DNA from 2 places in the Micromonospora sp. NPDC004551 genome. Region 1 is predicted to be linked to the other one. Evidence: riboswitches for the same ligand, from Rfam matches in the RefSeq annotation. Region 1 holds a riboswitch; the other holds the start of a gene.

What was found. A riboswitch is a leader RNA that binds a small molecule or an ion and turns the genes downstream of it on or off. The one in region 1 is predicted to bind cyclic di-AMP.
Region 2: another riboswitch for cyclic di-AMP. It lies ahead of ABZW14_RS02245 (hypothetical protein); the one in region 1 lies ahead of ABZW14_RS22325 (hypothetical protein).

What each region holds. Positions count from the first base shown of each region.
Region 1 is NZ_JBEXLM010000020.1:1,288-5,329, reverse strand. Features, by position in the region: gene ABZW14_RS22335 (AAA family ATPase) at 1-516, shown strand, start outside; gene ABZW14_RS22330 (cation diffusion facilitator family transporter) at 608-1,522, shown strand; cyclic di-AMP (ydaO/yuaA leader) riboswitch at 1,666-1,797, shown strand; gene ABZW14_RS22325 (hypothetical protein) at 1,802-2,869, shown strand; gene ABZW14_RS22320 (hypothetical protein) at 2,965-3,474, shown strand; gene ABZW14_RS22315 (SRPBCC family protein) at 3,476-3,928, opposite strand.
Region 2 is NZ_JBEXLM010000001.1:449,242-453,283, forward strand. Features, by position in the region: gene ABZW14_RS02235 (helix-turn-helix domain-containing protein) at 1-55, opposite strand, end outside; gene ABZW14_RS02240 (carbonic anhydrase) at 263-931, shown strand; gene ABZW14_RS02245 (hypothetical protein) at 995-2,014, opposite strand; cyclic di-AMP (ydaO/yuaA leader) riboswitch at 2,018-2,149, opposite strand; gene ABZW14_RS02250 (YibE/F family protein) at 2,304-3,578, opposite strand; gene ABZW14_RS02255 (hypothetical protein) at 3,775-4,042, shown strand, end outside.

The DNA.
Region 1 (4,042 bases):
ACCGCCTGGACCGGCGACCCGCAGGAGCTGGCGCGGGCCCGTGATCAGGCGCTGGGCCGGCGCCGCCGCTACCGGTACGAGCTGACCACCAACTACCGCAACTCGGCGGAGATCTTCGCGGTGGCGGCCGCGGAGATCCACCGCGTCCACCCCGATCTCGCGTTGCCCACGGCGGTCCGGTCCACCGGCGTGGCGCCGGTCGAGCGCACCGTGCCCGCGACCGACCTGCCGGCCGCCACGGCGGCGGCGGCCCGCGCGCTGCTGGCCGAGGTCGAGGGCACGGTCGGCGTCATCACGCCGGTGCCGCGCCGGGACGAGGTGGCCGGCTGGCTGGGCGACCTGGGCGGCCGGCTCCAGGTGGTCACCAGCCTCCAGGCCAAGGGCATGGAGTACGACGGGGTGGTGCTCGTCGCACCGAGCGAGATCCGGGCCGATCCGGGGTCGGGCGTGCGCACCCTCTACGTGGCGCTCTCCCGGGCCACCCAGCGGCTCACCACGCTCGACCCGGTCGGCTGACGCCGGGCGCCGCGATCCGGGTTCACTTGCATACATAGCGATGTGAGCATAGATTGAGCCCAGCCGGTGCGGCGGACGAGAGGGTGTGGGCGTGGGCGCAGGTCATGACCACAGCGGCACGGTGGCCAACGCGGCGCAGCGTCACCGGGGCCGGCTCTGGGCCGCGTTCGCGCTGCTCAGCGCCCTGATGGTGGTCGAGGCGGTGGCCGCGTTCGCCACCGGCTCGCTGGCCCTGCTCTCCGACGCCGGGCACATGTTCACCGACGTCCTCGGCATCGGCATGGCGCTCGCCGCGATCACGGCCACCCGGCACGCCGACACCGACCCGCAGCGCACCTTCGGGCTCTACCGGCTCGAGGTGCTGGCCGCACTGGCCAACGCGGTGCTGCTCGGCGCCGTGGCCGTCTACGTCCTGGTCGAGGCGGTACGCCGGTTCGGCGAGCCGCCGGAGGTGCTGGCCGGGCCGATGCTCGCCGTGGCGGTGCTCGGCCTGCTCGCCAACATCGCGGCGTTCGCGCTGCTGCGCCCCGGCGCCGAGGAGAGCATCAACCTGCGCGGGGCCTACCTGGAGGTGCTGGGCGACCTGCTCGGGTCGATCGGCGTGATCGTCGCCGCCGTGGTCATCGCGCTCACCGACTGGTGGTGGGCCGACCCGCTGGTCGCCGTGGCGATCGGCCTGTTCATCCTGCCGCGCACCTGGCGGCTCGGCCGCGCCGCCGTCCGCATCCTGGTGCAGGCCGCCCCCGAGCACCTCCAGGTGACCGCCGTGCACGACCGGCTGGCCGCGGTGCCGGGCGTCGCCGAGGTGCACGATCTGCACGTCTGGACCCTCACCTCGGGCATGGACGTGGCCTCGGCGCACCTCACCATGACCCCGGGCGCCGAGGTCGGCGAGGTGCTGACCGCCGCCCGGACCGCCCTGCACGAGGACTTCTCGATCGACCACGCGACGTTGCAGATCGAACCCGGAGCGTCGCCGGGAGCCTGTGGCGCGGTCGAGTGGTAATTAGGGCAATCTTAAATCCAAGTGGCTATTGTGCACTTGTGCCGGTTTTGACCGGGACACCGGCCCCCACCAGCGGAGCCGGCCCGGCACAGCGCCGGTAGGCTCGACCGCGGCCTCCGCCGGGCGGCGCCCACCGGCGCCTGCGGCGGCCAGCGCCTAATCGCCCGCAGGGGCGAGCCGGGGAACCACGTTCGTGGGGTGCATCCGCGTCAGCGGTAGGGATCTTCCGTCCCGAACCCGTCAGCTAACCCGGTCGGCGGTTGACGGAAGGACACGTGAATGCCCCCAGTGGCACCTGTACGACGGACGGTCGCCCGGTTGGCGGCCCTGCTCGTCGCGACGCTCGCCCTCGGCGTCGTGACCACGCCGGTCTCCCCCGCCTCGGCGGGCGCACCGACCGGCCTGCTCGCCGCCGCACCCGGCGACGACGAGGGCGGCACCCCGGCGCTGCGCGCCCAGCTCGACGCGGCCAGCAAGGGCTGGCTCGACGCGCGCACCGCGTTGAACCGCTCGGTGACCCGGCAGAAGCAGCTCAGTGCCCAGCTCAAGACGATCAACGCCGAGTTGACCGTCCGCGACGCCAAGGTCGGTGAGATCGCCGGGGTGGCCTACCGGGCCGGGCGGCTCGGCACCGCCGCGGCGCTGCTCGGCAGCAGCAGCCCGGAGGGCTTCATGGACCGCGCGGCGGCCCTGGAGCAGGTGGCCGCGCACGAGGACCGGGCGCTGCGCGACCTCATCGACACCCGGGACGAGGCCACCCGTACGCAGGCCGCGCTCACCGGTGAGATCCAGGAACAGCGCAAGCAGGTCGCGGTGATGGCCAAGCGCAAGCAGCAGGCCGAACGCGCCCTGGAGGTGGCCAACGACCGCGCCTCCAGCAGCGGCGGCGGCAGCGTGCAGGGCACCTCGTCGGCGAACGCCACGCCGGCCAAGCGCAACGCCGACGGTTCCTGGCCACCCGAGTCGTGCAGCGTCGACGACCCGACACCGGCCGACGGCTGCATCACCCCGCGCACGCTGCACGCGCTCCAGCAGGCCAAGGCGGCCGGCTTCACCCGCTACGTCTCCTGCCACCGGCCCAGTGGCTCCGGCGAGCACCCGAAGGGACGGGCGTGCGACTTCGCCGCCCAGAAGGACGGCTTCGGGGGCGTGGCCACCGGCGGCGACAAGACGTACGGCAACAACCTGGCCGCCTACTTCATCCGCAACTCCGACGCGCTCGCCGTGCTCTACGTGATCTGGTTCAAACAGATCTGGCTGCCCAGCAGCGGCTGGAAGGCGTACAGCGGGGGCAACGGCGACCCGTCGAGCGACCACACGAACCACGTGCACCTGTCGGTGTACTGATCGCGCCGGCGGCACCCGGGCTACGCCCCACGACGTACACCGGGTGTCGCCGCGCGGCCCACGACGCGGCGCCGCCGACGGCCGAGCATCGGGGCATGACTCGACTCTCCCCCACCGGACGCAAGGCCCTGCTCACCCTGCACCTGGTCACCTCACTGGGGTGGCTCGGCGCCGACCTGGTGCTGCTGACCCTCGGCGTGGCCGGGCTGCGCGGGGCCGACCCCGAGGTGGTCTACCCGGCGGCCGCGCTGCTGGTCACCTGGCTGTTCGCCCCGCTGAGCGTGCTCGTCTGGCTGGTCGGGCTGGCCAGCGCGCTGCTCACCCCGTGGGGGCTGCTGCGCTGGCGCTGGGTGCTGGTCAAGTTCGCCGTCACCACCGTCGTGCTCACGCTGGTGCTGCTCCTGCTCACCCCGCGGGTCCGGCACCTCGGTGCGCTGGCCGCGGCGGCCGACACCCACCTGCGGGTCGACCTGGTGGTCGCGCCGACCGTATCCAGCACGCTGCTGCTCGTGGTCACGGTGCTGTCCACGTACAAGCCGTGGGGACGGCTCCGGCCGGCTAGCCCGGCGGCGCGGCGAGCGGTGCCCGCCGGCCGGCGGGGGTGACTCACGTGATCCGCCCCTCCAGGGTGGCGCCGAGCCGGCTGGCCAGGCCGAGGTGGGCCGCCCGGGCCTGCCGGAAGGCGTAGCCGAACAGCGGCGCCGGCGCGGACAGGGTGATCTCCACGTCGATGCGCACCACCCCGTCCGGCTCGTCGCGCAGCCGGGTGTGGTTGCGCACCGTGGTGGCCGGCTGCTGCCGGGCCACGGTCACGACCTCGTCCTCGTTGGCGATCAGCACGTCCGCCTGATAGGTCACCGGGAAATGCAGCGGGCCGAGCGCCAACCGGTCGGTGATCGCGTAGCTCGCCAGCGCGCCCGGCCGGGGCGGCAGTTGGCGGACCCGCACGATCAGCGGATGCAGCTCGCCCTGCCGGCTCAGGTCGCCGAGCAGGGCCACCGCGTGCGCCCTCGTGCACCGGGCCTGCACGGTGTAGCTGAAGCTGTCGCTACTGAGCAAGCGGCACCCCTTCGCCGTCGTGGGTCCGCACGATCGTCCCGTACCGGAGCCGGGCTGGCAACGGGTCGAAAGTCCCAGGCCGCGACGCAGGTCGGCGGCCGGAAGTCGGAGCAG
Region 2 (4,042 bases), on a different contig from region 1:
ACGTCCAGTTCCGGCCGCCGCCTCTCGCACCCGGTGTCGTCGCCATGGTGGTCATCGTATGGCCCTCTCGCGTATCCTCCGGTCCTGCCCTCGATCGCCGGGTGCCGCCGGAGCCCCGCGTCAAGGGCGCCGCAACGTATGAAATCCGTATCACGTAAATCTTGACGTACCTTGGACTGCGTGTGACCGTGGGTGCCGAGGCCGCCTCCGCCGCCGGCCGGGCTGACCAGGGCTTTCATGCGCGAGGACGAGGTGAGGACCAGTGCCGCCGATCACTCCCGAACAGGCGCTCGCGGAGCTCTACGCCGGTAACCGCCGGTTCGTCACCGGCGCCCCGCACCATCCGAATCAGGACGCCGGACACCGGGCGGCCGTCGCCGACGGCCAGCACCCGTTCGCGGTGCTCGTGGGCTGCTCCGACTCCCGGCTCGCCGCCGAGATCATCTTCGACCGGGGGCTCGGTGACCTCTTCGTCGTCCGCACCGCCGGCCACACCGCGGGCCCGGAGGTGCTGGGCAGCGTCGAATACGCGGTGACCGTGCTGGGCACCCCTCTCGTGGTGGTGCTCGGCCACGACTCGTGCGGCGCGGTCCAGGCCGCCCGTGAGGCGGTCCGCACCGGCACGTCGCCGTCCGGGCACCTCGGCGCGGTGGTGGACGCCGTCGCGCCGAGCCTGCTCCGGGCCGCCCGGGAGGGCGTCGAGGACCTCGACGGGATCGTCGACATCCACATCGCGCAGACCGTGGAGGCGCTGCTGGCCCGGTCCTCCGTGCTCGCCGGCGAGGTGGCGGCGGGGCGGTGCACGGTGGTCGGCCTGTCGTACCGGCTCAGCGCGGGCGAGGTGCGCACGGTGGCCGAGGCCCCGGCCGGTTCGCCGGCCACCCCGGTGCCCGCCCCGGCCGCACCCGCCGACCCGGCGCTGGCCGGCTGACCCACCCGAGAACGCCGAAGGGCCGGCCCGCGTCGCGGGCCGGCCCTTCGTGTGCGTACGTCGTCAGAGCAGCGACATGTGCACGTGGTCGGTGTGGTTGGAGGGCCCGCTGTAGGACTTCCAGCCGGTGGCCGGGAACCAGATCTGCCGGTTCCAGATCACGTAGTAGATGCCCAGCCGGTCGGCGTTACGGATGAGGAAGGCGGCGACGTTGTTGCCGTACATCCGCTGGTCCTTCGTGCGCCACGGGGAGAAGCCGCTGTTCTGGAGGGACCAGTCGCAGGCCCGGCCCTTGGGGTGCTCCCACGGCCCGCCCGGGCGGTAGCAGCCCACGAAGCGGTTGAAGCCGGCCCGCTTGACCTCCTTGTAGGCGTGGAGCGTGCGGGGGGTGATGCAGCCCGAGGTGGTCGGGTCGTTCTCGCTGCACGACTCCGGCTTCCAGTCGCCGTCGGCCGTCCGGCCGGGACCGATCCGGGCGACCGGCGAGGTGGCGGCGACCAGGCCGCCGGTGAAACCGAGCCCGCCGACCAGCTTCAGCGCCTTCTCCGTCTCGGCCTTCTCGCGGGCCATCGCGTTCTTCTGCTTCTCCTGCTCGCGCACCTCGGCGTCGAGCGCGATCTTGGCCTGCTCGGCGCGGTTCTTCGCCGCGTTGATGGCGGCGAGCTTCTGCGCGTTCAGCAGGTTCAGCTCGTCGAGGGCGGCGACCCGCCGGACGAACGAGTCGGGACTGTTGCTCTCCATGAGCATGGCCATGGCACCCATCCGGCCGGTCCGGTAGGACTGCGCGGCCATCTGGGCCACCTGCGGGCTCAGCGCGTCGAGCTCGCCCTGCGCCGCCTTCACCTCGAGGGCGAGCTGGAGCTGGCGCTTGCGCGACTTGTCGAGCTTCGCCTTGGCCTGGAGGTAGGCCCGGTTGGCGCTGTCGATGGCCTCGGTGATGAGAGGGTCGTCGTCGTCCTCGGAGTGCCCCGAGGGGGTGGGGTTGCTCGGGGCCGCCATCGCCGGGGTCGGCCCGGCCAGCACGGTGAGCGCGGCGAGCACGGCCACCACGGGGGTCAGCCAGCGGCGCAGGGGTGCCGTCACAGTGTTCCCTTCCGTCGGCCGCCGACCGGGTTAGCTGCCGGGTTCGGGACGGAAGTGGCCCCTACCGCTCGCGCGGATTCACCCCATGTACCTGGTTCCCCGGCTCGCCCGCGGGCGATTGGGCGGCGGCACCGCTGGCGCGGGTGCGCGCCTTCGGCGGTGACCGGCAGCGAGGTTACCCGAGACTCCTCTCGGTGTTCTACGTCCGGAAGCCGACCAATAGCGAGAATTCGTCCTCGCAATGCGTGACCAGGATCGCGTTTGAAATCCGCCGTCACGCTGCGGAGTGTCACCATGCGGCCTCCGTGCTCCTGTCGCCGCCCAGCGCCTCCAGCGCCTCGTCCCTGGCCTCCGGCGGCCGCGGGGCCGGGGGCGCCACCGGGCCCGCGGTGGTGCGCCGCCCGGCCGTGGTGACCACGGCCGCCAGTCCGGTGGTCAGCGGTACGGCCGCGATCAGGCCGAGCGTGGCCACCGCGCTGCGGACGATCTCCTGGGCCAGGAACTCGCTCGTGAGGATCTCGCTCACCGGCCGCGAGTCGGCGACGAGCAGGAGCAGCAACGGCAGCGAGGCGCCCGCGTACGCCAGCACGATGGTGTTGACCGTGGACGCGATGTGCGCCCGGCCCACCCGGGTTGCCGCCCGGTAGAGGTGCCGGCGGGAGAGCGTGGGGTTGGCATGGGCCAGCTCGGTGACCGTGGCCGCCTGGGTGACCGTGACGTCGTCCAGCACGCCGAGCGAGCCGATGACGATCCCGGCCAGCAGCAGCCCGTGCAGGTCCACGTCGCGCTGGAGCATCGACAGGGTGGTCGCGTCCTCGCTGCCGAAGCCGGTCAGGTGGGTGGCGGCGGTGGCCAGGGTGCCGAGGACCCCGGTCAGCACCAGGCTGCCGAGCGTGCCGAGCACGGCCACCGAGGTCTGCGCGGTGATCCCGTGGGTCAGGTAGAGCACCACGAACATGATCAGCGCGGCCCCGACGATCGCCATCAGCAGCGGCGGCTGGCCGGCGCCGATGCCGGGCAGCACGAAACCGAGCAGGATGGCGAAGCTCGCCACCAGCCCGCCGAGCGCGGCCAGCCCGCGCCAGCGGCCGAACGCCACGATCGCCACGGCGAACAGCGCCGCCAGCCAGACCAGCGTGCCGCGCCGGTGCTCGGCGATGTTGTAGGTCTTCATCGCCGGATCGGCCGGGTCGGTCAGCTCGACCAGGATCACCTTGTCGCCGACCTCGACGCGGGGCGCGCCGGGGCCGGAGGGCACCGGCGTCTCGACCTGCCGGCCGGCGTCCGGACCCTGCTCGGCGCTGACGGTCACCGTCCCGCACGGGCCGGCGGACCCGCCCTCCGGCGTCTCGGGAGTCGGTGGGCACGGCACGGTCACCACCCGGGTCACCGTGCCGTGGTAGCGGGGCAGTGCCGGCGCGTCCGCAGGGTCCGGGCCCTGTCGGGGCCAGAGCACCAGCGCGGCGACCACGGTGATCAGGAAGAGCGGCACCACCGTCGCGACAAGGATCCGCCGTACGCCCGGCGGGGCGGACGGCGCGGGACGGGTGTGGTCGGCGCCCATGGCGTCTCTCCCAACGATTCGCGACGGGACAGGTCTCACCGGGCCGGTCGGTTCACCGGTCGGCCCGGGTGCCCGCGGAGCGACGCAGGCCGGGGTCGTCGCCCGGAATGGTAGCCAGGCGGGCCGGCGCGCACCGAGGACGCGACCGGCGGCGGTTCCCGGCCGGGGCGCCCGGTCGGTTGGCTACCGTGAGGGTGTGGCGATGCGGACGGCGGTGAGCGGGCGCTGGGCCCGAATCCTGCTGCTGCTCGGCACGCTGGTCGGGTTGACCGCGATGCACACCCTCGGCCACGGCGGGCACGAGCCGGCGGAACGGCCGGTCGCCCACGCCGTCGGGCACACCGGAGGGGCCGCCACCCTCGCGGACTGCACGGGCGACGGCTGCCCGGTGCGCGCGCTGCCGCTGACCCACCCGGGCGGTGACCCGTCCGGGTGGAGCGTCTGCCTGGCCGTGCTGGGCGCGT